Regions from separate parts of the Bradyrhizobium sp. BRP23 genome, predicted to be linked through region 3. Evidence: predicted binding sites of a transcription regulator. Region 3 holds the regulator's gene; each other region holds the start of a gene.
What was found. The regulator PhoB, encoded in region 3, activates phosphate uptake and scavenging genes when phosphate is short. The targets are predictions, from matches to a motif close to TGTCATNNANCTGTCAT.

Region 1 (10,705 bases), on a different contig from region 3:
GAAGGCGATCAGCCCTGCCGCTCGCCTTTACCTTCCAGCCGGCAGCGACTATTGCGGCTTGGAGTCGAGCGGACGTCTTCGTCGTCCAGTCTTGTTGCTCTCGCTTCGTACTCCTCGGCCATCGCCCGCAACCGCTGCGCCGCTTTGCTGTGCGTGAGATCGTTCGCGACGCGGCGACAGCGTTCGGCGTGGTCGAGCAGGGCGCGTTTCTCGATGTTCATTAAGCGACAACGCGCGAGGGGGCCATTGGTCCCTTTGAGAGCCGCCGGAACAGAGCGATGCCGTCGCAGCGAGATCGGGAAAAAATAGCAATATTTTGTCGTCGCCTGGAACGTGGCGCCTGAGCCGACGTTCTACGCCAGAGGCTGTCGAGGGATATACAATACAATGTACGACGTGTGCCAATTGGCGACCGCGATGCTCGCGGTTGCCTTTACGGCCCTGCTGCTGATCACGGGTCAACGGTTCATCGAGTCTCGGCTGCAGTATGAAGCAATGCCCCCGTTCGTGGCGATGGCGACACTGCCGCCCTAGCACAGCCGGAAGTGACTTGCGCGGTGCGGTACCTTGCCTAGATTGAGCACGCCTCAGTCCATGCACCCAGAGTCCCGAAGTCCGATATGTCCTCCATTCCTGTCCCCAACTGGGACCGTCTGTCAGTCTTTCCGATCACCAGGCGCTGGCCACCCAAGCATCCGGAATTACTTCAGCTCTATTCGCTGCCGACGCCGAACGGCGTCAAGGTTTCGATCATGCTGGAGGAGATCGAGCTTCCTTACGAAGCGTATCTGGTCGACTTCGGCAAGGACGACCAGAAGACGCCCGAATTCCTCTCGCTCAATCCCAACGGTAAGATTCCGGCGATCCTCGATCCCAACGGTCCCCGCGACAGGAAACCATTGGCACTGTTCGAGTCCGGGGCGATCCTGCAATATCTCGCGGAGAAGACCGGCAAGCTGCTGCCGCAGGATGCCGGGCGGCGTTATCAGACGCTGCAGTGGCTGCACTTCCAGATGGGCAGCGTCGGGCCGATGTTCGGTCAGGTCGGCTTCTTCCACAAATTCGCCGGCAAGGATTACGAGGACAAGCGGCCTCGTGACCGCTACGTCGCCGAAGCCAAGCGCCTGCTCGGCGTGATGGATACGCATCTGGCCGGCCGGCAATGGTTCATGGATGACGACTACACCATTGCCGACATCTCCATGCTCGGCTGGGTGCGCAATCTCATCGGCTTTTATGGCGCCGGCGATCTCGTCGAATTCGCCCAGTTCAAGGCGGTCGGCGCCTGGCTCGAACGCGGCCTCGCGCGTCCCGCGGTGCAGCGCGGATTGAACATTCCGGCAAGGCCCTGACAAGGCCCTGAGGCTAGAACAGCCGTCCGCCGTTCGGCACCGGCTTGCTCGGCTGCACCAGCACCACCTTGCCGTCGGCATCGGGGAAGCCGAGCGTCAGCACCTCGGAGACGACCGGGCCGATCTGGCGCGGCGGGAAATTGACGACGGCCGCGACCTGTTGGCCCACGAGACTTTCGAGCGGGTGGTTTTCGGTGATCTGGGCCGAGCTCTTGCGCACGCCGATGGCGGGGCCGAAATCGATCCACAGCCGCCAGGCCGGCTTGCGCGCTTCCGGAAACGGTTTGGCGTCGACGATGGTGCCGACACGGACGTCGACCGCGAGGAATGTGTCGAAGTCGATGGTCGGTGCGGCCGCCGCTGCGGGATCGTGGGTGACGTGCATGGGATGTCCGTTCGGTGGGGTGACGCGTCTCGCGACATTGTCGCGCCACGCGGAGTTTCGTACAACGCCACGCACATCACCGCTACGCCATGCGCGAGGACCGTCTTGCCCACCATCATCTACGGCATCAAGAACTGCGACACCATGAAGAAGGCCCGCGCCTGGCTCGATGGCCATGGCGTGGCTTACGCGTTTCACGACTACAAGGCGGCGGGTGTCGAGAAGGACAGGCTGAAGCAGTGGAGCGACAAGGTCGGTTGGGAGACCCTGCTCAATCGCGCCGGGACGACCTTCAAGAAGCTGCCCGACTCCGACAAGGAAGGCCTCACCGAGAAGAAGGCGCTGGCCTTGATGCTAGCGCAACCATCGATGATCAAGCGGCCGGTGCTCGAAATCGGCGGCAAGCTCTTGGTCGGCTTCAAGCCGGATATCTATGCCAAGGAGGTCGGCGGCAAGGCGCGCTGACGGCTAGTTCAGCTCAATGATCTCGTTGGAGATGGCGCGGCCCGGCTGGTCCGAGAACTCGACCGGATCGGCGGGTGCGATGCGGCCGGGGGCGCGATGAAACAGCTCGCGATCGATCACGGCCCGCAGCTTCGGGCGCGGCAGCGCGTCATTTCCGCGCATCAGATTCTTGATCTCGAAGCCGCCGTCCTCGCAGAAGGTCTTTACTGACGCGATGACGTGGCTGACCCTGCCGTCGGTCAGGAACGGCAGCAGCAGCCGCTCATACGCGACGATTCGGCCATAGGCGTCGTCGACGTCGGCAACGCTGTAGATCGGAAGGCCGCGCGCGACGCATTCATGATAGATCGGCATCACGTATGGTGCGAGCCGCGGCCCGACGTAATCATCGAGCGAAACGCCCTTGCCGGTATGCCCATAGGCGCGCGAGATGCGCGTGCCTTCGCTCTGGATGACCAGACGCGGCGTCGGCGTCGAAAGCTCCACCGTATAATAGATGAGATCCGACAGCTCCTCCTCGAGCCGCGCGGGCTGATACTCCCAGATCGCGGGAGCGATCTGCTGGCGCGCATAAAGTCGCAGCCACGTGTTGAGGAGATCACGCTGGCGGATCGACTTGACGACGGAGGGAGCGGCGCTTGCAAAATCCAAGACAATATTCTCCGCGCGTGAAAACCCTGGGATGATCGGGCTTGCGGGAAAATTTTCGATGAAGGCTGGCGCGGGAGACGAAAGACCGTTAACGACGGCTTGATGGCCGGTGCCTTGCGAACCGGAAAGGCCGGGCAGGCACGACATCGACCTCTGCGACTAAGGGAGCATTTGTACCCCGGCCGGAGGCCTGACCTGCTCAGCTTTCCGCCTTGCCTAACCCCCGTCACCTCCGGCATATTCCGCGCCCGGAGGCGGCGCCCCGGTGGGCTGCAAGTCCTCCGGACAGCCGAAGCAACAAGGACAGCCACGCGCCGCGCGCGGGCAGGGGGAAAACTGTTTGGCCGATGAGTTCATTCTCGAAACGGAAGGCTTGACCAAGGAGTTCGCGGGCTTCTTCGCCGTCCGCGACGTTGCGCTCAAGGTTCGCCGTGGGAGCATTCATGCGTTGATCGGCCCGAACGGGGCCGGCAAGACGACCTGCTTCAATCTTCTGACCAAGTTCCTCAAGCCGTCGGCCGGGAAAATCCTGTACAAAGGGCAGGACATCACCGCGATGGCGCCGGCGGATGTGGCCCGCATGGGGCTGGTCCGTTCGTTCCAGATTTCGGCGGTGTTTCCCCATCTCACCGCGCTCGAGAACGTCCGTGTCGCGCTGCAGCGCCAGCATGGCTCTTCGTTCGATTTCTGGCGCTCCAAGTCGGTGCTCAACCGCTTCAACGACCGCGCGCGCGAGCTGTTGAACGATGTCGGCCTCAACGAGTTTGCCAACACGCCGGCGGTCGAGATGCCCTATGGGCGCAAGCGTGCACTTGAGATTGCGACCACGCTGGCGCTCGACCCGGAGATGATGCTGCTCGACGAGCCGATGGCCGGCATGGGCCACGAGGACATCGACAAGATCGCGGCGCTGATCAAGCGCATCTCCGCGAAATACACCATCCTGATGGTCGAGCATAACTTAAGCGTCGTGGCCAACCTCTCCGATATCATCACCGTGCTGACGCGCGGGCAGGTGCTCGCGCAAGGCCACTACTCCGAGCTCACCAAGGACGAGCGCGTCAAGGAAGCTTACCTGGGAGCCGGTCATGCCTGATACAGCGATCGCCGAGGCTCCGGCCAGGGCTGCGACTGGCGGGAACATCCTGCAAGTCCGCAACTTGGAAGCCTGGTACGGCGAGTCTCACATCCTGCACGGGATCAACTTCGACGTGAACGCGGGCGAGGTCGTCACCCTGCTCGGGCGCAACGGCGCCGGCAAGACGACGACGCTGAAGTCGATCATGGGCATCATCGGCAAGCGCACCGGCTCGGTGAAGTTCAACAACCAGGAGATCATCCGCGCGACCTCCGACAAGATCGCGCGCATGGGCGTCGCCTTCTGTCCGGAAGAGCGGGGCATATTCTCCAGCCTCGACGTCCGCGAGAATTTGATGCTGCCGCCGGTTGTCCGCGAAGGCGGTTTGCCGCTCGACCAGATCTTCGAGCTGTTCCCGAACCTGAAGGAGCGGCTGAACAGCCAGGGCACCAAGCTGTCGGGCGGCGAGCAGCAGATGCTGGCGATCGCGCGCATCCTACGCACCGGCGCGAGCTTCCTGATGCTGGACGAGCCGACCGAGGGTCTTGCACCCGTCATCATCCAGCAGATCGGCCATACCATTGCGCGGCTCAAGAAGGAGGGCTTCACGATCCTCCTGGTCGAGCAGAACTTCCGCTTCGCTTCCACCGTCGCCGACCGCTATTACGTAGTCGAGCACGGCAAGATCATTGACGGGTTTTCCAATTCGGAGCTTGCCGCCAACATGGACAAGCTCCACACCTATCTCGGTGTGTAGCCGAGCAGGCCGGACGATCGAGAGTAACTATCAAAGGAATATTGGGAGGTCGGATTATGAAGCACAGCATTTCGGCAATGTTGCTCGGGACGGCCCTGGCGCTCGGCGCGGCAGGCGGCGCGGTCGCGCAGGACAAGAACATCAAGATCGGCGTGCTGACCGACAATTCAGGACTTTATGCCGATCTCGGTGGCGCCGGCTCGACCGTCGCCGCACAGATGGCGATCGAGGATTCCGGGCTCGCTGCCAAGGGCTGGAAGCTCGACCTGATCTCCGCCGACCATCAGAACAAGCCCGACATCGGCTCCACGATTGCTCGGCAATGGATCGACGTCGAGAAGGTCGACATCTTCATGGATGTCCTGAACTCCGGCGTTGCGCTGGCGGTGAACAACATCGTCAAAGAGAAGAATTCCATCCTGATCAACACAGGTGCGGCGACGTCGGATCTCACCAACGCGCAATGCTCGCCGAATACGGTCCACTGGGTCTATGATACCTATATGCTGGCCAACAGTACCGGGCAGGCGCTGGTGAAGGCGGGCGGCGACACCTGGTATTTTCTCACCGCGGACTACGCCTTTGGCCATGCCCTCGAGCGCGACACCGCGGCGGTGGTGGTGAAGTCGGGCGGCAAGGTGATCGGCAACGTCAAGCATCCCCTGAATACCGCTGACTTCTCGTCCTTCCTGCTTCAGGCGCAGGCCTCCAAAGCCAAGATCATCGGCATGGCGAATGCCGGCGGCGACACCACCAACACCATCAAGCAGGCGTCCGAGTTCGGCATCGTCTCGGGCGGCCAGAAGCTTGCGGGTCTGCTGCTCTTCATCACCGACGTGCACTCGCTCGGTCTGAAGGTGGCGCAGGGCTTGAACTTCACCGAGACCTTCTATTGGGACATGAACGACGGCACGCGCGCCTTCTCCAAACGCTTCTCCGAGCGGATGAAGAACAAGGCGATGCCCTCGATGGTGCAGGCCGGGGTCTATTCGGGCCTGCTGCATTACTTCAAGGCGCTGGAGGCGATGGGCGGCAATCCGCATGACGGGGCCAAGGTGGTCGCCAAGATGAAGGAGATGCCGACCGACGATGCGTTGTTCGGCAAGGGAACGATCCGTGCGGACGGTCGCAAGCTGCATCCGGCCTATCTGTTCGAGGTCAAGAAGCCCGAGGAATCCAAGGCGCCCTGGGATTATTACAAGCTGATCGGCACGACTCCCGGCGACCTGGCCTTCCGGCCGCTGTCGGAAAGCGCCTGTCCGCTGGTGAAGAAGTAACGGTGAACGATGCGGGCCGGCGCCGCAGCGGTGCCGGCCTGTTGTTGAGGAATAGAAGGGACCGGGTGCGGGATCGATGCAGGCTCTCTACGCTCAGCTACTGGTGGGACTGATCAACGGCTCGTTCTACGCGCTGCTCAGTCTCGGGCTTGCCGTCATCTTCGGCATGCTCAACATCATCAATTTCGCCCATGGCGCGCTCTACATGATGGGCGCCTTCGTCGCCTATTTCCTGTTGAACCTCGGCGGCATCAACTATTGGTGGGCGCTGCTGCTGGCGCCGATCATCGTCGGCATCTTCGGCATGATCCTGGAACGGACCATGCTGCAATGGCTGACCGGGCTCGATCATCTCTACGGCCTGCTCCTGACCTTCGGCATCGCGCTGATCGTGCAGGGCGTGTTCCAGAACTATTTCGGCTCCTCGGGCCTGCCTTACGCCATCCCCGACCAGCTCAGGGGCGGCATGAATCTCGGCTTCATGTTCCTGCCGATCTACCGCGGCTGGGTCGTCGTGTTCTCACTGGCGGTGTGCCTTGCGACCTGGTTCCTGATCGAGAAGACGCAGCTCGGCGCCTACCTGCGCGCCGCGACCGAAAATCCGACCTTGGTGCGTGCCTTCGGCATCAACGTGCCGCGCATGATCACGCTCACTTACGGTCTCGGCGTCGGCCTTGCCGCGCTTGCCGGCGTGCTCTCGGCGCCGATCAACCAGGTGCGGCCGCTGATGGGTGCCGACCTCATCATCGTCGTGTTCGCGGTGGTGGTGATCGGCGGCATGGGCTCGATCATGGGCTCCATCATCACCGGCTTTGCGCTCGGCGTGATCGAAGGCCTGACCAAGTATTTCTACCCCGAGGCCTCCAACACCGTCGTGTTCGTGCTGATGGTGCTGGTGCTGCTGGTGAAGCCGACGGGATTGACGGGAAGGGCGGCCTGAGATGACAACCCTGACGGACGACACGCTTCCTGTGACCCCGCGCGCAATGCGCGACGAGATGATTGTATTCGCAGTGATGGCGCTGCTGCTCGCAGCGGTGCCGTTCACGGGCGTCTATCCGTTCTTCGTGATGCAGGCGCTGTGCTTTGCGCTGCTCGCCTGCGCCTTCAATCTGCTGGTCGGCTATGGCGGCTTGCTGTCGTTCGGCCACGCGATGTTCTTAGGCACGGCCGGCTATTGCAGCGCGCATGCGCTGAAGGTCTGGGCGCTGCCGCCCGAGCTCGGCATTCTCGTCGGCGTCGCCGCGGCGTTCGTGCTCTCGATCGTCACCGGCTACATCTCGATCCGACGCCAGGGCATCTATTTCTCGATGATCACGCTGGCGCTGTCGCAGCTCCTGTACTTCATCTATCTCCAGGCCCCGTTCACCCATGGTGAGGACGGCATCCAGGGCATCCCACAGGGACGCATGTTCGGCGTGCTCGATCTGTCCAAGCCGACGGTGCTGTACTATGTCGTGCTGGTCGGCTTCCTCGCCGGCTTCCTCCTGATCTTCCGCATCATCAACTCGCCGTTCGGCGAGGTGCTGAAGTCGATCCGCGAGAACGAGCAGCGCGCGATCTCGCTCGGCTACCGCACCGACCAATACAAGTTCCTGGCCTTCGTGCTGTCGGGGACGCTCGCCGGCCTTGCCGGTGCGCTGAAGGTGTTCGTGGCGCAGAACGCTTCGCTCACCGACGTGCACTGGACGATGTCGGGCGAGGTCGTGCTGATGACGCTGGTCGGCGGGCTCGGCACCGTTTTCGGTCCCGTGGTCGGCGCCTTCGTGATCATCGCCATGCAGCAATATCTGGCCGGCTTCGGCCAGTGGGTGACGGTGATCCAAGGCGCGATCTTCGTGGTCTGCGTGCTCACCTTCCGCCGCGGCGTCGTCGGCGAAATCGCGCATTACTTCCGACGTTCGCTCTAAGTAACTGATATTGCATCGGTTTCATTGATGCATGAAAGCGGTGGATGACCCGGCTCCGCGGGCGTGAGGCGACACGCGCGCGGATCGAAAATGGTCTATGACAGTTTTATGACAGCCCTCACGGGCCTGACCATTTCCAACCGGTAGCCTACCCCCATGATGCGATGGTTTCGTGCGTTCCTGCCCAGGGAAGAGCGGTTCTTCGACCTGTTCGACCGCCATGCCCAGACCGTGATCCAGGGCGCGGTCGCGCTCCAGGGCATGCTCAACGGGGGCGAGGAGACGCCGGTCTATTGCCAGCGCGTCAACCAGTTCGAGAACGACGCCGACAATATCACCCGCGAGGTGCTGACGGCGGTGCGCCGCACCTTCATCACCCCGTTCGACCGCGGCGACATCAAGAACCTGATCACGTCGCTGGACGATGCCATCGACCAGATGCAGCAGACGGCCAAGGCCGTGATGCTGTTCGAGGTGCGCAGTTTCGAGCCGCCGATGCGCGAGATCGGCGGACTCTTGATCGAATGCGCCAATCTGGTCGGCCGTGCGCTGCCGCTGATGCAGGAGATCGGCAAGAACGTCGCCATGCTGACCGCGATCACCGAGGAGCTCGGCAAGCTCGAGGGCCGTGTCGACGATCTCCACGACATCGGCCTGAAGGAGCTGTTCCTCAAGCATCGCGACGGCAATGCGATGGATTTCATCGTAGGGGTCGAGATCTACGACCATCTCGAGAAGGTGGCCGACCGTTTCGATGACGTCGCCAACGAGATCAACAGCATCGTCATCGAGCAAGTGTAGGGCAGGGCCGCCGTGGATGCTGCGTTGGCTTTTCCCGTCCTGGTCGGCCTGATCGCCGTCGCGCTGCTGTTCGATTTCCTGAACGGCCTGCACGACGCCGCCAATTCGATCGCGACCATCGTCTCGACCCGAGTGCTGCGGCCGCAATTCGCGGTGTTTTGGGCCGCGTTCTTCAATTTCATCGCGTTCCTGGTGTTCGGGCTGCACGTCGCCCAGACCATCGGCACCGGCATCATCGATCCCGCGGTCGTCGACGCCCAGGTGATCTTCGCAGCCCTCGTCGGCGCCATCGTCTGGAACCTCGTGACCTGGGCGCTTGGCATTCCATCGTCGTCGTCGCACGCGCTGATCGGCGGGCTCGTCGGCGGCGGCTTGGCCAAGGCCGGTATTTCGGCCGCGGTGTGGAGCGGCCTGTCCAAGACCGTGCTGGCGATCGTGCTGTCGCCGCTGGTTGGCTTCCTGCTCGCAATGGCGCTGGTTGCGATCGTGTCCTGGGCCTCGGTGCGCTCGACGCCGTTCGCGGTCGACCGCGCCTTCCGCATCCTGCAATTCGTCTCCGCTTCGCTCTATTCGCTCGGCCATGGCGGCAACGACGCGCAGAAGACCATGGGCATCATCGCGGTGTTGCTCTATTCGCAGGGCCATCTCGGCAGCGAGTTCTCGGTGCCGTTCTGGGTGGTGCTGTCGTGCCAGGCGGCGATGGCGCTGGGCACGCTGATGGGCGGATGGCGCATCGTCCGCACCATGGGCCTGCGCATCACGAAATTGACCCCGATGCAGGGCTTTTGCGCCGAGACGGGAGGCGCGGTGACCCTGTTCATGGCGACCTATCTCGGGGTTCCCGTCTCGACCACCCACACCATCACCGGCGCCATCGTCGGCGTCGGTGCCGCCCGCCGCGTCTCGGCCGTGCGCTGGAACGTCGCAAGCTCGATCGTCTATGCCTGGGTGATCACGATCCCGGCCTCAGGCATCGTGGCCGCGCTGACCTGGTGGGTGGTCCAGCTCGTCAGGTGACGAGCTTCAGTCCGATGATGCCGGCGACGATCAGGCCGATGCTGGCGAGGCGGAAGGCCGTCGCCGGCTCGCCGAACAGAACCATGCCGAGCGTCGCGGTGCCGACCGCGCCGATGCCGGTCCAGACCGCATAGGCGGTTCCGACGGGCAGGGATTTGAGCGCAAATCCGAGCAGGATGACGCTTCCGGCCATGGCCGCGAGCGTGACCGCGGACGGGACAAGCTTGCTAAAGCCCTCGGTGTATTTCAGGCCGATGGCCCAGGTGATCTCGAGGAGACCGGCGACGAACAGGATGCTCCAGGCCATGACGACCCTCCATTCAAGGCAGGGTCGTCCCCGCGGCTGGTGTGCTGATGGGCAGGGAGGTCGTCCTCCCAAAAGGGGGATATGGGGCTGGCCGGAAACCTTCGCAATCACCAAATGAGGCTTGATCAGGCCCGTTTTCCCTGCCACACGCTCCCGCCATGTCCGACATCGCCGCCACCACAGCCGAATCGCCGGCCCGTTCCCCGCTTGCCGCCGAGGTGGCGAGGCGGCGGACCTTTGCGATCATCTCCCATCCCGACGCCGGCAAGACCACGCTGACCGAAAAGCTGCTGCTGTTCGGCGGCGCTATCAACCTCGCCGGCCAGGTCAAGGCCAAAGGCGAGCGGCGCAACACGCGTTCGGACTGGATGAAGATCGAGCGCGAACGCGGCATCTCGGTGGTGACCTCGGTGATGACCTTCGAGTTCGAAGGCCTCGTCTTCAACCTGCTGGACACGCCGGGCCACGAGGACTTTTCGGAAGATACCTATCGCACGCTGACGGCGGTCGATTCCGCCGTGATGGTGATCGACGCGGCCAAGGGTATCGAGGCGCGCACCCGAAAGCTGTTCGAGGTGTGCCGTCTGCGCGACATCCCGATCATCACCTTCATCAACAAGATGGACCGCGAGAGTCGCGACGTGTTCGAGCTGCTCGACGAGATCGAGAAGACGCTGGCGCTCGACACCACGCCGATGACCTGGC
Region 2 (10,705 bases), on a different contig from region 3:
GCAAGATCGTGACCCTGCCTGCGACCAGCACCATGCCGAATGGCGGCACCATCAAGCCGGGCAAGATCGTGACCATGCCGGTGAATGTCGGCAAGGGTGGCCCGAACATCGAGTCGAAGCCGGTCAACGTGCAGACTCCGAACCGCCCGATCCGGCTCAACAACGGCAACACCGGCATCGTCAAGCTCAACAATAACCCGGTGAATAAGGTGCAGGTGCAGACCAACGTGCAGAACACCCGCCCGCAGATCAACACGATGCCGAGCCGCATGGTCAGCAGCAACAACAACTTCCGGCAGTCGATGAACCAAGCGCCGAGCATGAACAATGGCGGCAACCGTCGCGGCGGCTTCACGCGCTGATTGCGGCGAGCGAGACGACAGAGGGGCAGAGCGGAAACGCTCTGCCCCTTCTTCATGTCTGTTCTTGGTCATTCCGGGATGCGCCGTAAGGCGCAGGCCCGGAATCCATACTCCCGATCGTGGTTATGGATTCTCAGATGCGCAATTGCGCATCATAGCTCTCGCTGCGCGAGCCCCGGAATGACGATCAGGCCACCAGCTCCGCGAACAGTTCCGCATCGACATTGCCGCCTGACAGCACGATGACGACGTTCTTGCCGGCCACATCAAGGCGGCCCGCGAGTAGCGCAGCAAGCCCCACCGCGCCGCCGGGCTCCACCACCAGCTTCAGCTCGCGATAGGCAAAGGCGACCGCCGCGCCGACTTCCTTGTCCGACGCCGTGACGCCGCGCGCCAAGAGCTTGCTGTTGATAGCAAACGTCATCTCGCCCGGCATCAGGGCCATCAGCGCATCGCAGATGGTGCGGCCGGCCGGCGGATGCGGCTCGCGATGGCCTGCGCTGAGTGAAATGCCGTGATCGTCGAAGGCCTCGGGCTCGGCGACCACGATCTCGGCTTGCGGATAGCGCGCCTTCACGGCGGTCGCGACACCCGCGATCAAGCCGCCGCCGGAGGCCGGCGCCACCACGATGTCGGGGCCGAGCCCGAGCGTTGCCATGTCCTCGGCGATCTCGCGGCCGGCGGTGCCCTGCCCTGCGATCACGAACGGATCGTCGTAGGGTTTGACCAGCGTCGCGCCGCGCTTCTCGGCAATGCCGCGCGAGATCGCCTCGCGGTCGTCCTTGTCGCGGTCGTACAGCACGACCTCGGCGCCGTAGGATTTGGTGCGCTCGCGCTTCGACAGCGGGGCGTCCGCTGGCATCACGATGGTGGCCTGCATGTCGAGGATCTTTGCCGCCGCCGCCACGCCTTGGGCGTGGTTGCCGGAGGAGAACGCGACGACGCCGCCGGCGCGCTTGTCCTGCGGGATCGAGAACACCTTGTTGAACGCACCGCGGAACTTGAACGAGCCGGTGCGCTGAAGCATCTCCGGCTTCAGGAACACTTTCGCACCGACGCGCTCGTTGAGCACGGGGAAGGACAACAGCGGGGTGCGGATGGCGTAAGGCGCGATCACACGCGCTGCGGCATCGATGTCGGCAGGGCCGACCGGAAGGGCCTGTTCGGTCATGGCGGAATGTTATCGCGGCCGCTCAGGCCCGGGCAAGACACCTCCGCGAGAGGATTTCTTGCCTCAAGCCACGAAACGCGGCTGTTCCGCGCCGGTCCGGCCGGGCAGCACCGCCCCGACCGCCAAAATGCTGTCGATAAAGACCGTTGCCGAGGCCTCCCAGGTGTAGTTGGCGGCGAACGCGACGCAGTCCTGCCGGGAGATATCGAGCGCCGCGAAGCAGGCATTGCGCAGATCGTGATCGAGCGCGCCGACCGGCGCATCGCCAATCACGTCGCGGGGACCCTTCACGGGGAAGGCCGCGACCGGCAGGCCGCTCGCGAGCGCCTCCAGCAGGACTAGGCCGAAGGTGTCGGTCTTGCTCGGGAACACGAACACGTCGGCGGCCGCGTAGATATCCGCCAGTTCCTCGCCGTGCTTCTCGCCGAGGAAGATCGCATCGGGGTAGACCTCTTCCAGCGAGGCGCGCGCCGGGCCGTCGCCGACGACCACCTTGGTGCCGGGTAGGTCGAGGTCGAGGAACGCCTCGAGATTCTTCTCGACTGCGACGCGGCCGACCGACAGGAACACGGGTGCCGGCAGGCAGAGATCGATGACGCGCGGGTGGAACAGCGTGGTGTCCACGCCGCGCGGCCACAGCACGACATTGTCGAAGCCGCGCTCGGTCAGTTCGCGCGCGAGCGCCGGCGTCGCCGCCATCACGGCGCGGCTGGCGCTGTGGAAGCGCCGCAGCGCCCGCCAGATCAGCGAGCCCGGCACTGGCACGCGGGCGCGGACATATTCGGGAAAGCGGGTATGGAAGCTGGTCGTGAACGGCAGCTTGCGCTGGCGGCAATAGCGGCGGACCATCAGGCCGATCGGCCCTTCGGTCGCGATGTGGATGCTGTCGGGACGCGCCTCCTCGATCAGCCTTGCGATCCGGGCCGGGCGCGGCATGGCGAGGCGCACGTCGCGATAGCTCGGCATCGCGAAGGTGCGGAACGATTGCGGCGTCAGGAACGTGAACTCGACGCCGAGCGCTTTTGCAGCGTCAGAGAGCTTGGTCAGCGTCCGAACCACACCGTTGACTTGCGGGTGCCAGGCGTCGGTCGCGACCAGGATGCGCATCAAGTGGTCCTTGTTATGCAGCTCTGGCTGCGACCTGTGGCACCTGCTCCGGCTTCCGCAACTGATCCGCCCAGGTGATGATCTCGAAATGGCCGTCGTCATGCTCGACCAGGGCGGTGCAGCTCTCCACCCAGTCGCCGCAATTCATGTAGCGGATGCCGGCCTCGTCGCGGATCACGGCGTAGTGGATGTGGCCGCAGATCACGCCGTCGGCCTGGTGACGCCGCGCCTCGGCGGCGAGCGCCTGCTCGAAGGCGCCGATATAGTTGACGGCGTTCTTGACCTTCTGCTTGGCCCATTGCGACAGCGACCAATAGGGCACGCCGAACAGGCGGCGGAAGAAGTTGACCAGGCGGTTCATCTGGATCGCGAAGTCGTAGGCCTTGTCTCCGAGATGGGCGAGCCAGCGCGCGTTCTGCACCACGAGATCGAAGATGTCGCCGTGAATGACGAGATAGCGCTTGCCGTCGGCGCCGGTGTGAACCGTGTTCTCGACCACGTCGATGCCGCCGAAATGCGTGCCGTAATAGTTGCGCAGGAACTCGTCGTGATTGCCAGGAATGTAGATGACCTTGGCGCCCTTGCGCGCCTTGCGCAAAAGCTTCTGGACCAGATCATTATGCGATTGTGGCCAGTGCCAGCTCGATTTCAGCGCCCAGCCGTCGACGATGTCGCCGACGAGATAGATCGTATCGGCATCATGGTAGCGCAGGAAGTCGAGCAGAAGATCGGCTTGTGAACCGCGGGCCCCGAGATGGACGTCGGAGATGAACAACGTGCGAAAGCGCCGCTCCGGGCTCTCGTCACTCACATCGTAACTTCCCATGCGCCAGCCTGTAACAATGTCCCGTGACAGGGGGATGACCGATTGAACCCTTGAGGCACCTTCAAATACGAATCACGCCTTGCCTCGCCCTCCCCGCGAATATCAGTCGCATGCGACAATCAGGCGACATGGCGCCGCAGGGTGGGGGCGCTCCCTCCCCCGCTTGCGGGGGAGGCGAAGCAAGCCCGCCTCAGTAGAACTTGTGGAAATGATGGATCGGCCCATGGCCGTGGCCGACGCTGAAGCGGTCGGCGGCGGCGATCGCGGCGCTGATCCAGGCCTTGGCGTTGCGCACGGCGGCCTCGAGGTCCTCGCCCCTGGCCAGCCCTGCCGCGATGGCGGAGGACAGCGAGCAGCCGGTGCCATGGGTGTTGCGGGTGGCCACACGCGGCGCGGCGAGCGCGATCGCGGTCTCGGCAGTGACGAGATAGTCGGTGCTCTCGGCGCCCTCGCCGTGCCCGCCCTTGATCAGGACGGCGCGGCAGCCCAGCGCCAGCAGGCGGCGTCCTTGGCTTTCGATCTCGGCCTCGCTCGCCGCCACCGGCGCATCGAGCAGGGCCGCAGCCTCCGGCAGGTTCGGCGTGATCACGGCAGCCAGCGGCATCAGCCTGGTGCGCAGGGCGTCGACGGCTTCAGTGGCGAGCAGGCGGTCGCCGGAGGTCGCCACCATGACGGGATCGAGCACGACATGCCGCGGCGCCCAGCGCGAAAGCGCGGCCGCGATGGCATCGATGCTGGCGGCCTGGGCCACCATGCCGATCTTCACCGCACCGATGTCGAGGTCGGAGAACACCGCGTCGATCTGCTCGGTGACGAACCCGGCCGGCACCGCGTGAATGCCGGTCACGCCGCGCGTGTTCTGCGCCGTCAGCGCCGTGATCACGGAGGCGCCATAGACGCCGAGCGCGGCAAAGGTCTTCAGGTCCGCCTGGATGCCGGCGCCGCCGCTCGAATCGGAACCGGCGATGGTGAGTGCGACCGGGGTCGTCATCGCGGGAGACATGTGCTTGAGGAGGCCGCCATGGCCTCTCGTAGCGCGACCGTGGAACGTCAGCAAGCGCGCCGGGCCGCCGCCAGGCGTGATTCGCGAACCGATTGCGCGCCTTGCGAATCAGTCGGACACCGCGCGGACCAAGGCCCGCAATGATGCGGGCTTGAAAATGCAACGGCGCCGGACCCTTGCTATAGTCGCGTACCTTAGCGTGCTTCGCCGGTTACGCGAGACGTCAGGTGGTGGAACCGTCCAGCGCCCCCATGTTGCGGGCCGCCGGCCCTGCAAGCCACCTGAACAAGACTCCTTGGGGTGGAACGATGTGGGCCTTCTTCGAACGTCTCCTCGACTCGTCCATGCTGTCGCCGCACGGCATCTGCCTGTTGTGGGAGCCTCAGCTGATCTGGCTTCACGTCGTTTCCGACGCCAGCATTGCCGCTGCCTATTTCTCGATCCCGTTCGCCCTCGCTATCCTCGTCACCAAGCGGCGCGACCTCAAGTTCGGCTGGGTCTACTGGGCGTTCGCGATCTTCATCATGGCGTGCGGCCTGACCCACGTGCTGTCGATCTATACGCTCTGGGTTCCGATCTACGGCATCGAGGGCATGCTCAAGGCCGCCACGGCGGTCGCGTCGGTCTTCACCGCCGCCGCGCTCTGGCCGCTGCTGCCGAAGATCCTCACGATCCCCTCGCCGTTCGAGCTGCGACAGGTCCAGGCCGCGCTCGAGGAGGAGGAAATCAAGAGCCGCGACGCCACGCTGCTGCTGCAGCAGGTCCGCGACGCCCAGCGCGCGATGCGCGAGAGCGTGGCGCGCCTCACCGCGATCGTCGAGACCGCGGTCGACGGCGTCATCCTGCTCGATGCGCAGGACCGCATCCTGCTGTTCAATCCGGCCTGCGAGCGCTTGTTCGGCTACCGTGCCGACGAGGTGATGAACCGCAACGTCGGCATGCTGATGCCCGAGGCGGATGCAGCATCCGAGCGCCAGGCGCGGCATTTCGCGACCGGCGGCGAGGCCGTCGGCCTGCGCAAGGACGGCACGACGTTTCCGATGGAGCTGTCGGTCGGCCAGGCGCGGCAGGACGGCGAATTGATCTTCGTCGGCATCGTCCACGACCTCACCGCGCGCAAGCTGACCGAGCAGCAGCTTCAGCAGGCGCAGAAGATGGAGACGGTCGGTCAGCTCTCCGGCGGCATCGCGCATGACTTCAACAATCTGCTGACCGTCATCATCGGCAATGCCGAGCACCTGAGCGAGCAGCTAAAGGCGAGGCCCGACCTCGGGCGCTTTGCCGACGACATCTGCCAATCGGGCGAACGGGGTGCCGAGCTGACGCAGCGCCTGCTCGCCTTCAGCCGCCGCCAATTGCTGCGGCCTCAGACGATCGATTGCCGGAGCCTGCTCGATTCCATGTTCAAGCTGCTCAAGCGCACCTTGCGCGAAGACATCGAGATCAGGACGACCTCCGGGCCCGGCACGATCCTGGCCTTTGCCGACCGCGCCCAGCTCGAATCCGCCGTGCTCAATCTCGCGCTCAACGCGCAGGATGCCATGCCATCGGGAGGCCACCTCACGCTGGCCACGGAGCTGATCACGATCGAGGATGATGACGGTGCCGTTCACCGGGAGGTCGCACCCGGCAGCTACGTCCTGATCGCGGTTACCGATGACGGCGAAGGCATGACGCCCGAGGTCGCCGCACGCGCGTTCGAGCCGTTCTTCACCACCAAGGAGGTCGGCAAGGGCTCGGGCCTCGGCCTCAGCATGGTCTATGGCTTTGCCAAGCAATCAGGCGGCCATGTCTCGATCTACAGCGAGGCTGGCCTTGGGACCACGGCCAGGATCTACCTGCCGCGCGCGAGCACCGGTAGGTCGCAAGCCGATCTTCCCGACGGCGAGGACACGGCGCCGCGAGGCTACGAGACGATCCTGATCGTCGAGGACGATCCGTTCGTCCGCTCCTCCGTCATTCGCAGGGTGGAAGCGCTCGGATATCGCGTCGTCGCCGCGGTCAACGGCAAGGATGCCTTGCAGCAGCTGCAGGGCGATCCCGGCATCGACTTGCTGTTCACCGATATCGTGATGCCGGGCGGCATGAGCGGCTGGGAGCTCGCCGATCAGGCGCGGCGGGTGCGTCCCGGCCTGCCGGTCCTGTTCACCTCGGGCTACGCGCTGGAGACCTTGGTCGAGCAGGGCCGCGCGCAGGCGCGAGCGGTCGTGCTGACCAAGCCCTACCGCAAGGTCGAGCTCGCCCAGCGCCTGAGGGATGCATTGGCCGCCGCAGTGGTCCCATCCTAGCATCGCGCCCGAATGCACCTCGGATGATCCAGCAAGTTCGCTTGCTAAATCCAGCCGGTTTTGGCCTATTAGCCGGAAGAATACGCTTTCGGAGTGCCCGCGATGGTTCCTTTTTTCGTTCAGATCAAGTGCAAGCTCGGCCAGTCCTATACGGTGGCCAATGCGCTTGCCGAAGCCGAGATCGCCTCCGAGATCTACTCCACGGCCGGCCAATACGACCTCCTGGTGAAGTTCTACGTCGACAAGGACACCGACATCGGCCACTTCGTGAATGAGAAGGTGCAGGTGCTGCCGGGCATCCAGGACACTCTCACCATCATCACCTTCAAGGCGTTCGGCACCGGCTAAAGCATGATCCGGAAAAGTGCGAAGCGGTTTTCCGGAAAGATCATGCGTAAACAACAACCTAAAGCGCGATGATGATTCATCCCAATCTCATCGCGCTTTAGATCACGCGCAAAACAACGGCCGAAGCGCCGGCAGCGCTAGCCGCCCTCCTTGCGCTTGGGCGGTGTCGGTCCCTGCACCGGCGGCAGCGACTTCAGATAGGCGGCCATCGCGGCGCGGTCTTCCGCGGTAAGTTGCGCCAGATTCTTGATCACCGCCCGCATCGCGCCCGAAGCGCTGTCGCCCTCGGGCAGGTCGCCGGTCTCGAGAAAATCCGCGATATCCTTCTCGCTCCAGTTGCCGATGCCCTGCTGCGTGATGTTGGGCACCCAGCCCTCCCCTTCGGGATTGGGCCCACCGGCAAAGCGCTGGCTGGCGATGATGCCGCCGAGCGCATTGCGCGGGCTGTGGCATTCGGCGCAATGGCCGAAAGCGTTCACGAGATAGGCTCCGCGATTCCATTGCGGCGAGCGCGCGGCGTCCGCGACGAACGGCGCGGTGTCCATGAACAGCAGCTTCCAGATGCCGACATTGCGGCGGATGTTGAACGGAAACGGCAGCGCGTGGTCGCCCACTGTGCCGGACACCGACGGAAGCGTCTTCAGATAGGCAAAGAGATCGCGGACGTCGTCGACACTGGCCAGATGATAGGACGTGTAGGGAAAGGCGGGGAAATAGTGCGTGCCCGTGGGCGAGATGCCGCGCATCACGGCGTTGACGAAATCGGCCTCGCTCCAGCGGCCGATCCCGTAGGCGGGATCGGGGGAAATATTGGGGACGTAGAACGTCCCGAACGGCGAGCCCAGCGCCAGCCCGCCGCCGAGCCGCAGGCGATCGGGCTGATTGGGGGTGGCATGACAGGACGAGCAGCCGCCGGCGTTGAACAGCTCCTGCCCGTTGGCGAGATCGGGGTTGCGTGTCGGCGCCGGCAAGGCCAGCACGGCCGGGGCGGTCAACCACCAATAGAGTGCGAACGCCGCGGCGGCGGCGATCAGGGCGGCAAGGAGCGTTCGTCGCAACATTCGATCATTCCATCGTGAACGCGCGAACTTAAGGGTCATGCCGCGCTCGATCCAACCACGAATATTTTAGACGGCCCGGATGTAATGCCGGAATAAACCGCATGACGCACTGTTTGAAAAGCAATCAGGCGTCAACAGGAGAAAGCCATGACCAAAGCCGTTTTTGCCACACTGGTACTCGGAGCCGCCGTTGCGTTCGCCGCCCCGGCCAGCGCGGAGAAACTGAAGGCGACGCTGGACGGCAAATCCGAAGTCCCCGCCAACACCAGCAGCGCGACCGGAACGGCCGATCTGGACTACGACGCTGCCAGCAAGAAGCTGTCCTGGACCGTCACCTATTCCGGCCTCTCGGGCCCCGCCACCGCCGCGCATTTCCACGGGCCTGCCGAAGCCGGCAAGAACGCCGGCGTCGCGGTCCCGATCCCGAATGCAGCCTCGAGCCCGGTCAAGGGCGAAGCCACGCTCACCGACGCGCAGGCCGCCGATCTGCTCGGCGGCAAGTACTACATCAACATCCATACCGCGGCGAACCCGGCCGGCGAGATCCGCGGTCAGGTGACGAAGTAAAGCGAAAACGCGGGCTTCGTCGCGGAAAGGCCGGACGCAAGGAGGGAGCGTCCGGCCTTTTCGATTCCAAGCAACTTCGTAGCCCGGATGGAGCCAACGGTCGGCGCGAAGCGCCGCCCGTTGGTGCAATCCGGGAGCCCTGCGCGTTGCGGACAGGTCCCCGGATTTCGCTGCGCCCCATCCAGGCTACGACGCTACGACTCTGACCGTGCTCAAGCCGCGTTCAGCGCCTGCGCGAGGTCTGCGATCAGGTCCGACGGGTTCTCGATGCCGATCGACAGCCGGATCGTGGAATCGAGCACGCCGATCTTTCGGCGGATGTCGGCGGGAACGCCGGAATGGGTCATCGTTGCCGGCAGGCTTGCGAGCGATTCCGTGCCGCCAAGGCTCACCGCCAGCTTGAGGATCTGCAGCGCGTTGAGGAATTTCACCGCCGCCTCCTTGCCGCCGACGATGTCGAACGAGAACGTCGAGCCCGCGCCCAGGCATTGCCGCGCGAACACACGGCCGGACAGCGAGCCCTGCTCGTGGTGACCGAGATAGTGCACCCTGGCGACCTTCGGATGGTCGCGCAGGAAGTCCGCCACGAGCCGCGCATTCGCATCGGCCTTCTCCATCCGCAGGCTGAGCGTCTCGAGCGAGCGGTTGATCATCCAGCACGAATGCGGATCGAGCTGGGTGCCGATGGCGCCGCGCAGCGCCTTGATGCCTTTCATGATCGCCTTCGATCCGAGCGCGGCGCCCGCGATCAGGTCGGAATGACCGCCGACATACTTTGTCAGCGAATACAGCGACAGATCCGCGCCGTGTTCGATCGGCCGCTGAAACACCGGCCCGAGCAGCGTGTTGTCGCAGGCGATGACGGGCGTGTGTCCCTGGGCCTTGCCGATGGAATCGGCGATGCGGCGGATCATTGCGATGTCGACGAGGCCGTTGGTCGGATTGGCGGGCGTCTCGATCAGGATCATCGACACCCGCCCCTTGCCCATGGCCTGCTCCGAGGCCTGCCTGACTGCCGTCTCGTCGATGCCGTCGGCAAAGCCGACGGCGCCGATCGACAGGCGCGCGAGCGTGTTCGTCAGCAGCGTCTCCGTCCCGCCATAGAGCGGCTGCGAGTGCAGGATGACATCGCCGGGGCGAACGAAGGCCAGGATCGTGGTGGCGATAGCCGCCATGCCGGACGAGAACAGCGCGCAACTCTCCGTGCGCTCGTAGATCGCGAGCCTGTCCTCGACGATCTCGCTGTTGGGATGATTGAAGCGCGAATAGACCAGGCCGGCGCCCATGCCTTCCGGCGGCTCGCGCCGTCCGGCGACGTAGTCGAAGAAGTCCTGCCCGTCCTCGGCGGTCTTGAACACGAAGGTGGAGGTCAGGAACACCGGCGGCTTGATGGCGCCCTCGGACAATTGCGGATCATAGCCATAGGTCAGCATCAGGGTTTCCGGATGCAGCATATGATTGCCGATATGGGTCTTGGAGGGGAACGGTTTTGCCATGGCCTGTCTCGCTGTTGATCGAGGTGCTCGCCGCGCGCTGGGAATCCCGACGTGAGGATGCCGGGAGGAGACTCGTGTGAGCGCACGGCCGTTGGCGCAAGGATAGCCGCTCTCGCGGCAATCCGTCAGGCCTTGCGGACGGAAGTTCCTGCAGGCCGCGGTCAAGAAAAAGGCGGTTGCTTTCGCAACCGCCCTTTCCGAAGTCCTTGGTAGCCCGGATGGAGCGCAGCGCAATCCGGGACAAGTCCATCAAGTCACGCCGTCTTCCCGGATTGCGCTGCGCTCCATCCGGGCTACAAACGACGACCGCCCCGCTATTTCAATTTCACGCGATAGGTTTCGTGACAATCATTGCAGCGGTCGTTGATCGCCGTGTAGGCCGCCTTCAGGCCCGCGACATTGGTGATCTTGCCTTTGGCGTCGGCGATCGCCTTCTGCACCGGCGGGATCTTGGCATCGAAATCGGCCTTGTTCTG
Region 3 (10,705 bases):
GGGTTATCGCTGGTGAAACATATCCTTAACCGTCATCGCGGCCGCCTTTTGATCGAAAGCGTGCCCAGGCAGGGCGCCACCTTCACCGCCTGTTTTCCCCAGATCAAGACTCCGGCTTGATCGGAAACGCAAGCAATTTCAATTGCTTGGTGTCGTCATCCAACTGTCACGAAACCTTCGTAAAAGCACAGCCGACCGCCCCTAAAGCGGCGGCGCGGGGAGCGCGATCGGGCGCGGATGGCGCTTCGCTCCCCTGTATGGAGACCAGCATGAATTTCCTCAAAACCATGGTCGCTGCCGGCTTGGTCGCCGCATCGACGACGGTAGCCTTTGCGGCCGACATCACCGGTGCCGGCGCGACGTTCCCGTTCCCGATCTATTCGAAGTGGGCTGACGCCTACAAAAAGGAGACCGGCAACGGTCTGAACTACCAGTCGATCGGCTCGGGTGGTGGCATCAAGCAGATCCAGGCCAAGACCGTGACCTTCGGCGCCACCGACGCGCCGCTCAAGGCCGAGCAGCTCGAGAAGGACGGCCTCGTCCAGTGGCCGATGGTGATGGGTGCCATCGTCCCCGTCGTCAATATCGAGGGCGTGAAGCCGGGCGAGCTGGTTTTCGACGGCGAGACCCTGGCCAACATCTATCTCGGCAAGATCACCAAGTGGGACGATGCCGCGATCAAGAAGCTCAATCCCAACGCGAAGCTGCCGTCAGAGGCCATCACCGTGGTCCGTCGTTCGGACGGCTCGGGCACCACCTTCAACTTCACCAACTATCTCTCCAAGGCCAGCGCGGACTGGAAGAGCAAGGTCGGCGAGGGCACCGCGGTCGAGTGGCCGGTCGGCGTCGGCGCCAAGGGCAACGAGGGTGTGTCGGGCAACATCAGCCAGACCAAGAACTCGATCGGCTATGTCGAATACGCCTATGCCAAGCAGAACAAGCTCACCCACACCGGTCTCGTCAACAAGGCCGGCAAGCCGGTGCAGCCGACCGTCGAGGCCTTCCAGGCGGCCGCCTCCAACGCCGATTGGTCCAAGGCTCCCGGCTATTACGTCATCCTGACCGAGCAGCCCGGCGAGAAGTCCTGGCCGATCACGGCGGCGACCTTCATCCTCATGCACAAGTCCGCCACCGACAAGGCGGCCGCGCAGGAAGCGATCAAGTTCTTCCGCTGGGCCTTCAAGAACGGCGGCAAGATGGCCGAGGAGCTCGACTACATTCCGATGCCGGACAGCGTCGTCCAGCAGATCGAGAAGACCTGGGCTGCCGAGATCAAGAGCTAAGGCGCTATATGTGTCCCGGACACGGTTCCGGGACGCTGCAAGATCTCCGCTCCGGATCGGCCTCCTGCCGCATCCGGAGCGCGCCACCAACAACAAGCGTAAATAAAACGGGTATAGGGGATCGGCGTGGCTGAGATGGCTGTTGAGAGCAATGTGATTGATGCTGCCGGTCCATATGATCGCGCCAAGGCCTTGAGCGCGTTCAAGCTCGGCGACGTCACCTTCTACTGGATCACGCGGTTGTCCGCGATCTCGGTGCTGCTGATCCTCGGCGGCATCATCATCTCGCTGATCGTCGGCGCCTTCCCGGCGATCCAGGAGTTCGGCATCTCCTTCCTGTGGACGCAGCGCTGGGCGCCCTCGGCCGATCCGCCGGTGCTCGGCGCGCTCGGGCCGATCTACGGCACGCTCGTCACCTCCTTCATCGCGATGCTGATCGCCATTCCCGTCGGTCTGGGCATTGCGATCTTCCTCACCGAGCTCTGCCCGCAATGGCTGCGGCGCCCGATCGGCATGGCGGTTGAGCTGCTCGCCGGCATCCCCTCGATCATCTACGGCATGTGGGGCTTCTTCGTGCTCGGCCCGTTCCTGGCCAACACCTTCCAGCCTTTCATGATCAGGGTGTTCGACGGCGTCCCCGTGCTGGGCGCGATCTTCGCAGGGCCCCCGTCCTATCTCAGCCTGTTCAACGCCGCGCTGATCCTCGCCATCATGGTGCTGCCCTTCATCACCTCGATTTCGGTCGACGTGTTCAAGACGGTGCCGCCGGTGCTGAAGGAAGCCGCCTACGGCGTCGGCTGCACCACCTGGGAGGTCGTCCGCAGCGTGGTGATCCCCTACACCCGCGTCGGCATCATCGGCGGCGTCATGCTGGCGCTGGGCCGGGCGCTCGGCGAGACCATGGCGGTGACCTTCATCATCGGCAACTCGTTCCGGATCTCCTCGTCGATCTTCGCGCCGGGCACGACGATTTCGGCGGCGATCGCCTCCGAATTTGCCGAGAGCGACGGCCTGCACCAGTCCGGCCTGATCCTGCTCGGCCTCCTGCTGTTCGTGCTGACGTTCTTCGTGCTCGCTGCCGCCCGTTTGATGCTGCTGCGCCTCGAAACCAAGGCCGGGAAGTGAAGCCATGAACCCGATCTATTCGCGCCGCCGCCGCTGGGACATCGTCATTCGCGGCCTCTGCATCGCAGCCGCCGCCTTCGGCGTCACCTGGCTCGCGCTGATCCTGGTCACGCTGCTCTACAACGGCCTGGCCGGGCTCAACCTCCAGGTCTTCACAGCTGACACGCCGCCGCCCGGATCGACCGAGGGCGGCCTGCGCAACGCCATCGTCGGCTCGTTGATCATGACCGTGATCGGCGTCGGCATCGGCGCGCCGCTCGGCCTGTTCGCCGGCACCTATCTCGCCGAGTACGGCCGCAACGACAAGCTGACCTCGGTGATCCGCTTCATCAACGACATTCTCCTGTCGGCACCCTCGATCATCATCGGCCTCTTCATCTATGGCGCGGTGGTGGTGCCGATGCGCGGCTTCTCGGCGATTGCGGGCGCGCTGGCGCTTGCCGTCATCGTGATCCCGGTCGTCGTGCGCACCACCGAAGACATGCTACTGCTGGTGCCGAATCCGTTGCGCGAAGCTGCCAGCGCGCTCGGCCTGCCGCGCTCGCTGGTGATCAAGCGCATCGCCTATCGTGCCGCGCGCTCCGGCCTCATCACCGGCGTGCTGCTGGCGACCGCCCGCGTCGCCGGCGAGACCGCGCCGCTGTTGTTCACGGCACTGTCGAACCAGTTCTTCAGCCTCGGCCTGAACAAGACGATGGCGAACCTGCCTGTCACCATCAACAACTTCGTGCAGAGCCCCTACGAGTATTGGAAGCAACTCGCCTGGAGCGGTGCGCTGTTGATCACCCTGACCGTGCTTGCCCTTAACATTGGCGCGCGCATCCTTGGCGCCGAGAGGACTGCAAAATGAGTGAAATGTCTGTTTCCGTCAGCGCACCGTCCGTTCATCCCGGCTCGCAGCCCCTGCCCGAGGCGCCCGCCAAGGTCACGGCGCGCAACCTCAACTTCTACTACGGCGACCACCACGCGCTGAAGAACATCAACCTGGCGCTCGGCACCAACCGCGTCACGGCGTTCATCGGCCCGTCCGGCTGCGGCAAGTCCACCCTGCTGCGCATCTTCAACCGGATGTACGACCTCTATCCGGGCCAGCGCGCCGACGGTCAGCTGTTACTCGACCATACCAACATCCTCGACCCCAAGCTCGACCTCAACCTGCTCCGCGCCCGGGTCGGCATGGTGTTCCAGAAGCCGACGCCGTTCCCGATGACGATCTACGAGAACATCGCCTTCGGCATTCGTCTCTATGAGAAGATCTCCAAGTCCGAGATGGACGACCGCGTCGAGAAGGCGCTGCGTGGTGGCGCGCTGTGGAACGAGGTCAAGGACAAGCTCAATGCCTCCGGCCTGTCGCTCTCCGGCGGCCAGCAGCAGCGCCTCTGCATCGCCCGCACCGTCGCGGTGCGGCCCGAGGTGATCCTGTTTGACGAGCCCTGCTCGGCGCTCGACCCGATCTCGACCGCCAAGGTCGAGGAGCTGATCCAGGAATTGTCCGAGAACTACACGATCGCGATCGTCACCCACAACATGCAGCAGGCGGCGCGCGTTTCCGACAAGACCGCCTTCATGTATCTCGGCGAGTTGATCGAGTTCGACGACACCAGCAAGATCTTCACGTCGCCGAGCGATCGGCGCACGCAGGATTACATCACCGGCCGGTTCGGCTGAGGAGACGGAACATGGGTTCTGAACATACCGTAAAGGCTTTCGACAGCGACCTTCAGGAGCTCACCCGCCTGGTCGCCGAGATGGGCGGCATCGCCGAGCGCATGATCGTCGATTCCGTCGACGCGCTGATCCGCCGCGACGTCGCGCTCGGCCAGCGCGTCGTCGCCACCGACGTCGAGCTCGACGCGCTGCAGAAGCGCATCGAGGAGCGCGCCGTGCTCACCATCGCCCGCCGCCAGCCGATGGCCGTCGACCTGCGCGAGATCGTCGGCGCGATGCGCGTTGCGACCGATCTCGAGCGCATCGGCGATCTCGCCAAGAACATGGGCAAGCGCGTCGCGGCGCTGGAGACGGATTTCCATCCGCTCAAGCTGTTCCGCGGCCTGGAGCACATGACCGACCTCGTGCAGCAGCAGGTCAAGTCGGTGCTGGACGCCTATGCCGCGCACGACCTGCCGGCGGCGATGGCGGTGTGGAAGGGCGACGAAGAAGTCGACGCCATCTGCACCTCGCTGTTCCGCGAGCTCCTCACCTACATGATGGAGGATCCGCGCAACATCTCGTTCTGCATCCACCTGATGTTCTGTGCCAAGAACATCGAGCGGATCGGCGACCACGCCACCAACATCGCCGAGACCGTGTTCTACATGATCGAGGGCCAGGCGATCACCGACAAGCGGCCGAAGGGCGACATGACGACCTTCGCCACGACGGTGCCGAACACCTGACGACTTAAGGAGCTACGACCACATGGGCGCACGCATTATGGTGGTTGAGGACGAGGAAGCTCTCACCGAGCTTCTTCGCTACAACCTCGAAGGCGACGGCTATGACGTCGAGACGGTGATGCGCGGCGATGACGCCGACACCCGCCTCAAGGAGCACATTCCCGATCTGATCGTGCTCGACTGGATGCTGCCGGGCCTGTCAGGCATCGAGCTGTGCCGGCGGCTTCGGACCCGCCCCGAGACCAAGCAGCTGCCGATCATCATGCTCACCGCGCGCGGCGAGGAGAGCGAACGGGTGCGCGGGCTCGCGACCGGCGCGGATGATTATATCGTCAAGCCGTTCTCGGTGCCGGAGCTGCTTGCGCGCGTGAAGGGCCTGCTCAGGCGTGCGAGTCCCGAGCGCCTCGCCACCGTGCTCGCCTATGGCGATATCGAGCTCGACCGCGACAAGCGCCGCGTGGCGCGCTCGGGCCGGCCGATCGATCTCGGTCCGACCGAATATCGCCTGCTGGAGTTCTTCCTGGAGCATCCCGGCCGCGTGTTCTCGCGCGAGCAGCTGCTCGACAGCGTCTGGGGCCGCGACATCTACATCGACGAGCGCACCGTCGACGTCCATATCGGCCGCCTGCGCAAGCTGCTCAATCTTGGCCGCGAGCAGGACCCGATCCGCACCGTCCGCGGCGCCGGCTACGCGCTGGACGATCGCTTCGCGAAGGCTGAGCAGACGTAAGGCGCCAGCGACAGCTGGTTTGGCGAACTGCGGCGCCGATCTCGGCCGTCATCCCGGGGCGCGCGCAGCGTGAGCCCGGGATCTCAGCGCGAGCGCTTGCGCTCTTCGCGATTAGCCACAGGACGTGGTTTGGCGAAGACTCGGAGTGACCATCTCGCGCAACGATTGCGCCCCGCGGTTACGGATCCCGCATTCGCGGGGATGACACCGGGCGATTGGGAGCCGTCATCGTATGACGGCTGCAGTCTTGGCGATCAAGCTTGGCGATCAAAGCTTGGCGATCAGGGAATTCCGCAAGCTCACCGCGTGCCCGGTTTCGGTGCTGCGCGACGGCGATCCGCTGCGGGCTGATAGGCCACGCGCGAATGCTGGGCACAATAGGGCAGGCCGGAGAGCGCCTTGCCGCCGCAGAAGAAGAAATCCGGGCTCGAGGGATCGCCGACCGGCCAGTGGCAGGTCGCCTCGTTCAATTCCAGCAGCGACAGCCGCTGGCTCATCGGCACCACGTTGTCGTAGGTAACCGGCTCGGCTTCCAACTCGACCTCGAAGGCCTGCGCCAACGCGGTGTTGCCGCGCGCGACGGGGCGGGTCACCCGCATCATATGCTGCGCGGGCCGTGCCTTGCGCGGCCGCGGCGCTGCCGATGAAGGGCTCTTGGCGCGGCCGGACAGGCCGAGCCGGTGCACCTTGCCGATCACGGCATTGCGGGTCACATTGCCGAGCTCCGCCGCGATCTGGCTGGCCGAAAGTCCGGCCTCCCAGAGCTTCTTCAGCTGCTCGACGCGATCATCGGACCAGGTCAAAACCGTCATTGCACCCTTTCCCTCGCTGCGCGCCTGCCATCCTGGGGCCTTCGCAGCGAATGCTTTAGCCTTGAAAAACCCGTGCCGTCAGAATCCCTTAAGGCTCGCCGGGCGCGCTCAAGACGCCCGAACGTTTACGCCGGTACATGAGGACTTCTGGGATCAGAACTGCTGCACGAGATGTCGTATCTGACAGTCCAAACGCTACAATATGGCGTGACTCCCGCGCAAGAGTCCGCCGACTCGCTTCCACATGTTCCGTGGTGAAAAACCCGCAAAATCGGCACCGCAAGACTACGGAATCAGCGTTTCGCGAGGCTTTCCGGGCGGCATTGACACCCGTCTTGCCAGGCATAAGATAGTGCCACGTGCCGCCCTTAAAAGGCGGCACGTTTCGTTTTCCGGGGCCGGTCGATGGTGCGTCGCGCAATGCATGTCTCACACCGTCCGCAACATTCAAGTGACGTCATGACTAACAGCGCAGCGCCGCATTTGCTCCCCGTTTTCGCCAGGGCCGACCTCGGTTTCGAGCGCGGCGAAGGCTGCTGGCTGATCGCGACCAACGGCGATCGCTATCTCGATTTCACCTCGGGTGTCGCGGTGAATGCGCTCGGCCATGTCCATCCCGCGCTGGTCAAGGCGTTGCAGGAGCAGGCGACCAAGCTCTGGCACATGTCGAACCTGTTCCAGAGCCCTGACGGCGAGAAGCTCGCAAGCCGCCTCTGCAATGAGAGCTTTGCGGACTTCGTGTTCTTCTGCAATTCCGGCGCCGAGGCGCTGGAAGGCGTGATCAAGCTGGTGCGCCACCATCACTTCTCCAAGGGGCATCCGGAACGTTACCGCATGATCACCTTCGAGGGTGCCTTCCATGGCCGCACGCTGGCGACGCTCGCCGCCACCGGCTCTGCGAAATATCTCGAGGGCTTCGGTCCGCCGATGGACGGCTTCGATCAGGTGCCGCACGGCGACCTCGACGCCGTGAAGAAGGCGATTGGTCCGCACACCGCCGGCATTCTCATCGAGCCGATCCAGGGCGAGGGTGGCGTTCGTTCTGCACCTCACACCTTCCTGAGGGCGCTGCGCGAACTCTGTAACGAGCGCGGCCTGTTGCTCGCCTTCGACGAGGTGCAGACCGGCATGGGCCGCACCGGCGAGCTCTTTGCCTACAAGCGCACCGGCGTCACACCGGATGTGATGTCGCTCGCCAAGGCGCTCGGCGGCGGCTTTCCGATCGGCGCGGTGCTGGCGACCGCGGACGCGGCGGCCGGCATGGGGCCCGGCTCGCACGGCTCCACCTTCGGCGGCAATCCGCTCGCGATCTCGGCTGCCAACGCCGTGCTCGATGTCATGCTCAAGCCCGGCTTCTTCGACCACGTGCAGAAGATGTCGCTGCTGCTCAAGCAGAAGCTCGCCTCCGTGATCGATCGTCATCCCGAAATCGTCAGCGAGGTGCGCGGCGAGGGCCTGCTGATCGGCATCAAGGCCGTGGTGCCCTCGGGCGATCTCGTCGCGGCGCTGCGCGCCGAAAAGCTGCTCACCGTCGGGGCCGGCGACAATGTCGTGCGCTTCCTGCCGCCCCTGATCGTCACGGAAGCGGAGATCGAGGACAGCGTCGGCCGGTTAGAGCGCGCCTGCGCTGCGATCTCCTCCAGCCAGACCAAGCGGGCGGCAAGCTGATGAGCACGACGCCCAACAAAGCTCCCAAGCACTTCCTGGACATCAACGAGCTGCCGCTCTCGGAGCTCAAGAGCATGCTCGCCGCCTCTTCCGCCATGAAGGCGAAGCAGAAGGCGCAGCAGCCGGTCAGGCCGCTCGAGGGCAAGACGCTGGCGATGATCTTCGAGCGTCCCTCGACCCGCACCCGCGTCTCGTTCGACGTCGGCATGCGCCAGCTCGGCGGCGAGGCGATCATGCTCACCGGCGCCGAGATGCAGCTCGGCCGCGGCGAGACCATCGCCGACACCGCGCGGGTTCTGTCGCGCTATGTCGACGCCATCATGATCCGCATCCTCAACCATGATGCGCTGCTGGAGCTTGCGGCCAACGCCACCGTGCCCGTCATCAACGGCCTGACGCGGCGTTCGCATCCCTGCCAGGTGATGGCCGACCTCATGACCTATGAGGAACATCGCGGCCCGATCGAGGGCAAGACGGTGGCCTGGACCGGCGACGACAACAACGTGCTGGCGTCCTGGGCCCATGCCGCCGAGCGCTTCAAATTCCAGCTCAATGTCGCAACGCCGCCGGAGCTCGCACCGAAAAAGGCCATGCGCGACTGGATCAAGGCGACGGGCGCGCCGATCGTGCTCGGCACCGATCCGGAAGCCGCCGTGCGCGGCGCCGATTGCGTCGTCACCGACACTTGGGTGTCGATGGGCGACAAGGAGGGCGAGCACCGCCACAACGTGCTCAAGCCCTACCAGGTCAATGCCAAGCTGATGTCGCTGGCCAAGGCGGACGCATTGTTCATGCATTGCCTGCCGGCCCATCGCGGCGAGGAGGTCACCGACGAGGTGATCGACGGGCCGCAATCGGTCGTGTTCGACGAGGCCGAAAACCGCCTGCACGCGCAGAAGGGCATTTTGGCCTGGTGCTTCGACGCGGTGAAGTAGGCGCGCTGGAAGCCCGGCTGCGGCCTCACACGCAATTGTCGTCCCGGACAAGCGCGCCAAAAGCGCGCGCAGATCCGCAGGAAGTCGTTTGGCGAAGACTCGGAGTTGCCATCTCGCTCGATGACGTGGTCCTGTGGTTATGGGTCCCGGGCTCGCGCGTTGCGCGCCCCGGGACGACACCGAGCTTGCTGTAGCGTTGTGCACCCTCATCGCATCCGGAACGCGCCCCCTTCCATTTCCGCCCTCCGACCCCAGATAAAGCGCCATGGTTTCCCAGTCTCCTGACATGAACACCGGGCCTGAAGGCCCGGTTCGCGCGCCATCATCGGTTCCGATCGATGACGCCGTGCTGCCTTACGAGGTCGACGCGCTTGACGTGCGCGGGCGCCTGGTGCGGCTTGGCCCCGCGCTCGACGACATCCTCACCAAGCACGATTATCCCGCAGCCGTGGGCAAGCTGCTCGGCGAGGCCATCGTGCTGACGACGCTGCTCGGCTCGACGCTGAAATTCGAGGGCCGCTTCATTCTTCAGGCCCAGACCGACGGTCCGGTGTCGTTCCTGGTGGTCGACTACAAGGCCCCGGACCGCCTGCGCGCCTATGCGCGCTTTGACGCCTCGCGCCTGGGCACGGCCAAGGATTCCGGCACGCTGCTCGGCCGCGGCCATCTCGCCATGACCATCGACCAGGGCCCCGACATGAGCCGTTACCAGGGCCTGGTTGCGCTCGACGGCGGCAGCCTGGAAGACGCCGCCCACGAATATTTCCTGCGCTCCGAGCAGATCCCGACGCGCGTGCGCCTCGCGGTCGGCGAGGAGTGGCGCTCGAGCGACGGCGGCAAGCATCGCTGGCGCGCCGGCGGCATGCTGATGCAATTTCTGCCGAAGGCGCCGGAGCGCGCGCGGCAGGCGGACTTGCATCCCGGCGATGCGCCCGACGGCACCGAGGTGCACAGCGTCGCGGAAGACGATGCCTGGGTCGAGGCACGCTCGCTGATCGAGACGGTCGAAGACGTCGAGCTGATCGATCCCGAGCTCTCTGGCGAGCGGCTGCTCTACCGCCTCTTCCACGAGCGCGGCGTGCGCGTGTTCAATCCGCAGGTGCTCGAGGCGCGGTGCTCCTGCTCGCGCGATGCGGTCGCCGCGATGCTCAAGAGCTTCTCGCACGACGACCGCGCCGCCATGGTCAAGGACGACAAGGTCGTCGTCACCTGCGAGTTCTGCTCGTCGGTGTACCAGTTCACGCCGCACGAGGCGGGCGTCGAGGACGCCTGAGCCTACCCGCGTCGCTGCACTCGCAATGTCGAGTGGAGCAGTGCCACACGCGCGGTGTCATCGCCCGACTTGATCGGGCGATCCAGTACTCCGAGACGATGCTGATCGAAACGAGAGGCCGCGGCGTACTGGATGCCCCGGTCAAGCCGGGGCATGACAGTTGTGAGTGTTACGGCGAACTCGCCTCTCTAATTCAACACCCGCTTGTTGTCGGGGCTGTCCAGCGAAAACGTCGGCACGTCGATCTCGAAACGCTCGCCGGTTTCGCTGACCATCTGGTAGCGGCCGGTCATGAAGCCCGAGGCGGTCGAGAGCGGCACGCCGGAGGTGTATTCGAAGCGCTCGCCGGGGGCGAGGATCGGCTGCTCGCCGACCACGCCTTCGCCCTTCACCTCCTGCTGGCGGCCGGAGGCATCGGTGATGATCCAGTGCCGCGTCTTGAGCTGCACGGTCTCCTCGCCCGAATTGGTGATGACGATGGTG

Region 1: I6F24_RS10105 (DUF47 domain-containing protein) is a predicted target of PhoB. The motif match lies at 7,973-7,989, and genes of this name have one in related genera.
Region 2: I6F24_RS29835 (UDP-2,3-diacylglucosamine diphosphatase) is a predicted target of PhoB. The motif match lies at 3,490-3,506, and genes of this name have one in related genera.

What each region holds. Positions count from the first base shown of each region.
Region 1 covers NZ_JADYVW010000003.1:416,676-427,380, reverse strand. Annotated here, with positions in the region: gene I6F24_RS10165 (DUF429 domain-containing protein) at 1-2, shown strand, start outside; gene I6F24_RS10160 (hypothetical protein) at 9-221, opposite strand; gene I6F24_RS10155 (hypothetical protein) at 388-534, shown strand; gene I6F24_RS10150 (glutathione S-transferase N-terminal domain-containing protein) at 621-1,352, shown strand; gene I6F24_RS10145 (tRNA-binding protein) at 1,366-1,737, opposite strand; gene I6F24_RS10140 (ArsC family reductase) at 1,843-2,202, shown strand; gene I6F24_RS10135 (hypothetical protein) at 2,206-2,853, opposite strand; gene I6F24_RS10130 (ABC transporter ATP-binding protein) at 3,194-3,949, shown strand; gene I6F24_RS10125 (ABC transporter ATP-binding protein) at 3,942-4,688, shown strand; gene I6F24_RS10120 (ABC transporter substrate-binding protein) at 4,745-5,965, shown strand; gene I6F24_RS10115 (branched-chain amino acid ABC transporter permease) at 6,042-6,905, shown strand; gene I6F24_RS10110 (branched-chain amino acid ABC transporter permease) at 6,907-7,875, shown strand; gene I6F24_RS10105 (DUF47 domain-containing protein) at 8,032-8,676, shown strand; gene I6F24_RS10100 (inorganic phosphate transporter) at 8,689-9,693, shown strand; gene sugE (quaternary ammonium compound efflux SMR transporter SugE) at 9,686-10,000, opposite strand; gene I6F24_RS10090 (peptide chain release factor 3) at 10,159-10,705, shown strand, end outside.
Region 2 covers NZ_JADYVW010000014.1:57,643-68,347, forward strand. Annotated here, with positions in the region: gene I6F24_RS29820 (caspase family protein) at 1-362, shown strand, start outside; gene I6F24_RS29825 (threonine/serine dehydratase) at 550-1,533, opposite strand; gene I6F24_RS29830 (glycosyltransferase family 1 protein) at 1,597-2,640, opposite strand; gene I6F24_RS29835 (UDP-2,3-diacylglucosamine diphosphatase) at 2,654-3,466, opposite strand; gene thiD (bifunctional hydroxymethylpyrimidine kinase/phosphomethylpyrimidine kinase) at 3,657-4,457, opposite strand; gene I6F24_RS29845 (PAS domain-containing sensor histidine kinase) at 4,778-6,757, shown strand; gene I6F24_RS29850 (Lrp/AsnC family transcriptional regulator) at 6,860-7,105, shown strand; gene I6F24_RS29855 (cytochrome c) at 7,243-8,166, opposite strand; gene I6F24_RS29860 (CHRD domain-containing protein) at 8,314-8,733, shown strand; gene I6F24_RS29865 (cystathionine gamma-synthase family protein) at 8,946-10,229, opposite strand; gene I6F24_RS29870 (cytochrome c) at 10,544-10,705, opposite strand, start outside.
Region 3 covers NZ_JADYVW010000010.1:103,512-114,216, forward strand. Annotated here, with positions in the region: gene I6F24_RS25775 (ATP-binding protein) at 1-120, shown strand, start outside; gene pstS (phosphate ABC transporter substrate-binding protein PstS) at 270-1,283, shown strand; gene pstC (phosphate ABC transporter permease subunit PstC) at 1,419-2,408, shown strand; gene pstA (phosphate ABC transporter permease PstA) at 2,413-3,258, shown strand; gene pstB (phosphate ABC transporter ATP-binding protein PstB) at 3,255-4,076, shown strand; gene phoU (phosphate signaling complex protein PhoU) at 4,088-4,804, shown strand; gene phoB (phosphate regulon transcriptional regulator PhoB) at 4,827-5,534, shown strand; gene I6F24_RS25810 (GcrA family cell cycle regulator) at 5,834-6,346, opposite strand; gene I6F24_RS25815 (aspartate aminotransferase family protein) at 6,806-8,014, shown strand; gene argF (ornithine carbamoyltransferase) at 8,014-8,949, shown strand; gene I6F24_RS25825 (Hsp33 family molecular chaperone) at 9,215-10,222, shown strand; gene apaG (Co2+/Mg2+ efflux protein ApaG) at 10,411-10,705, opposite strand, start outside.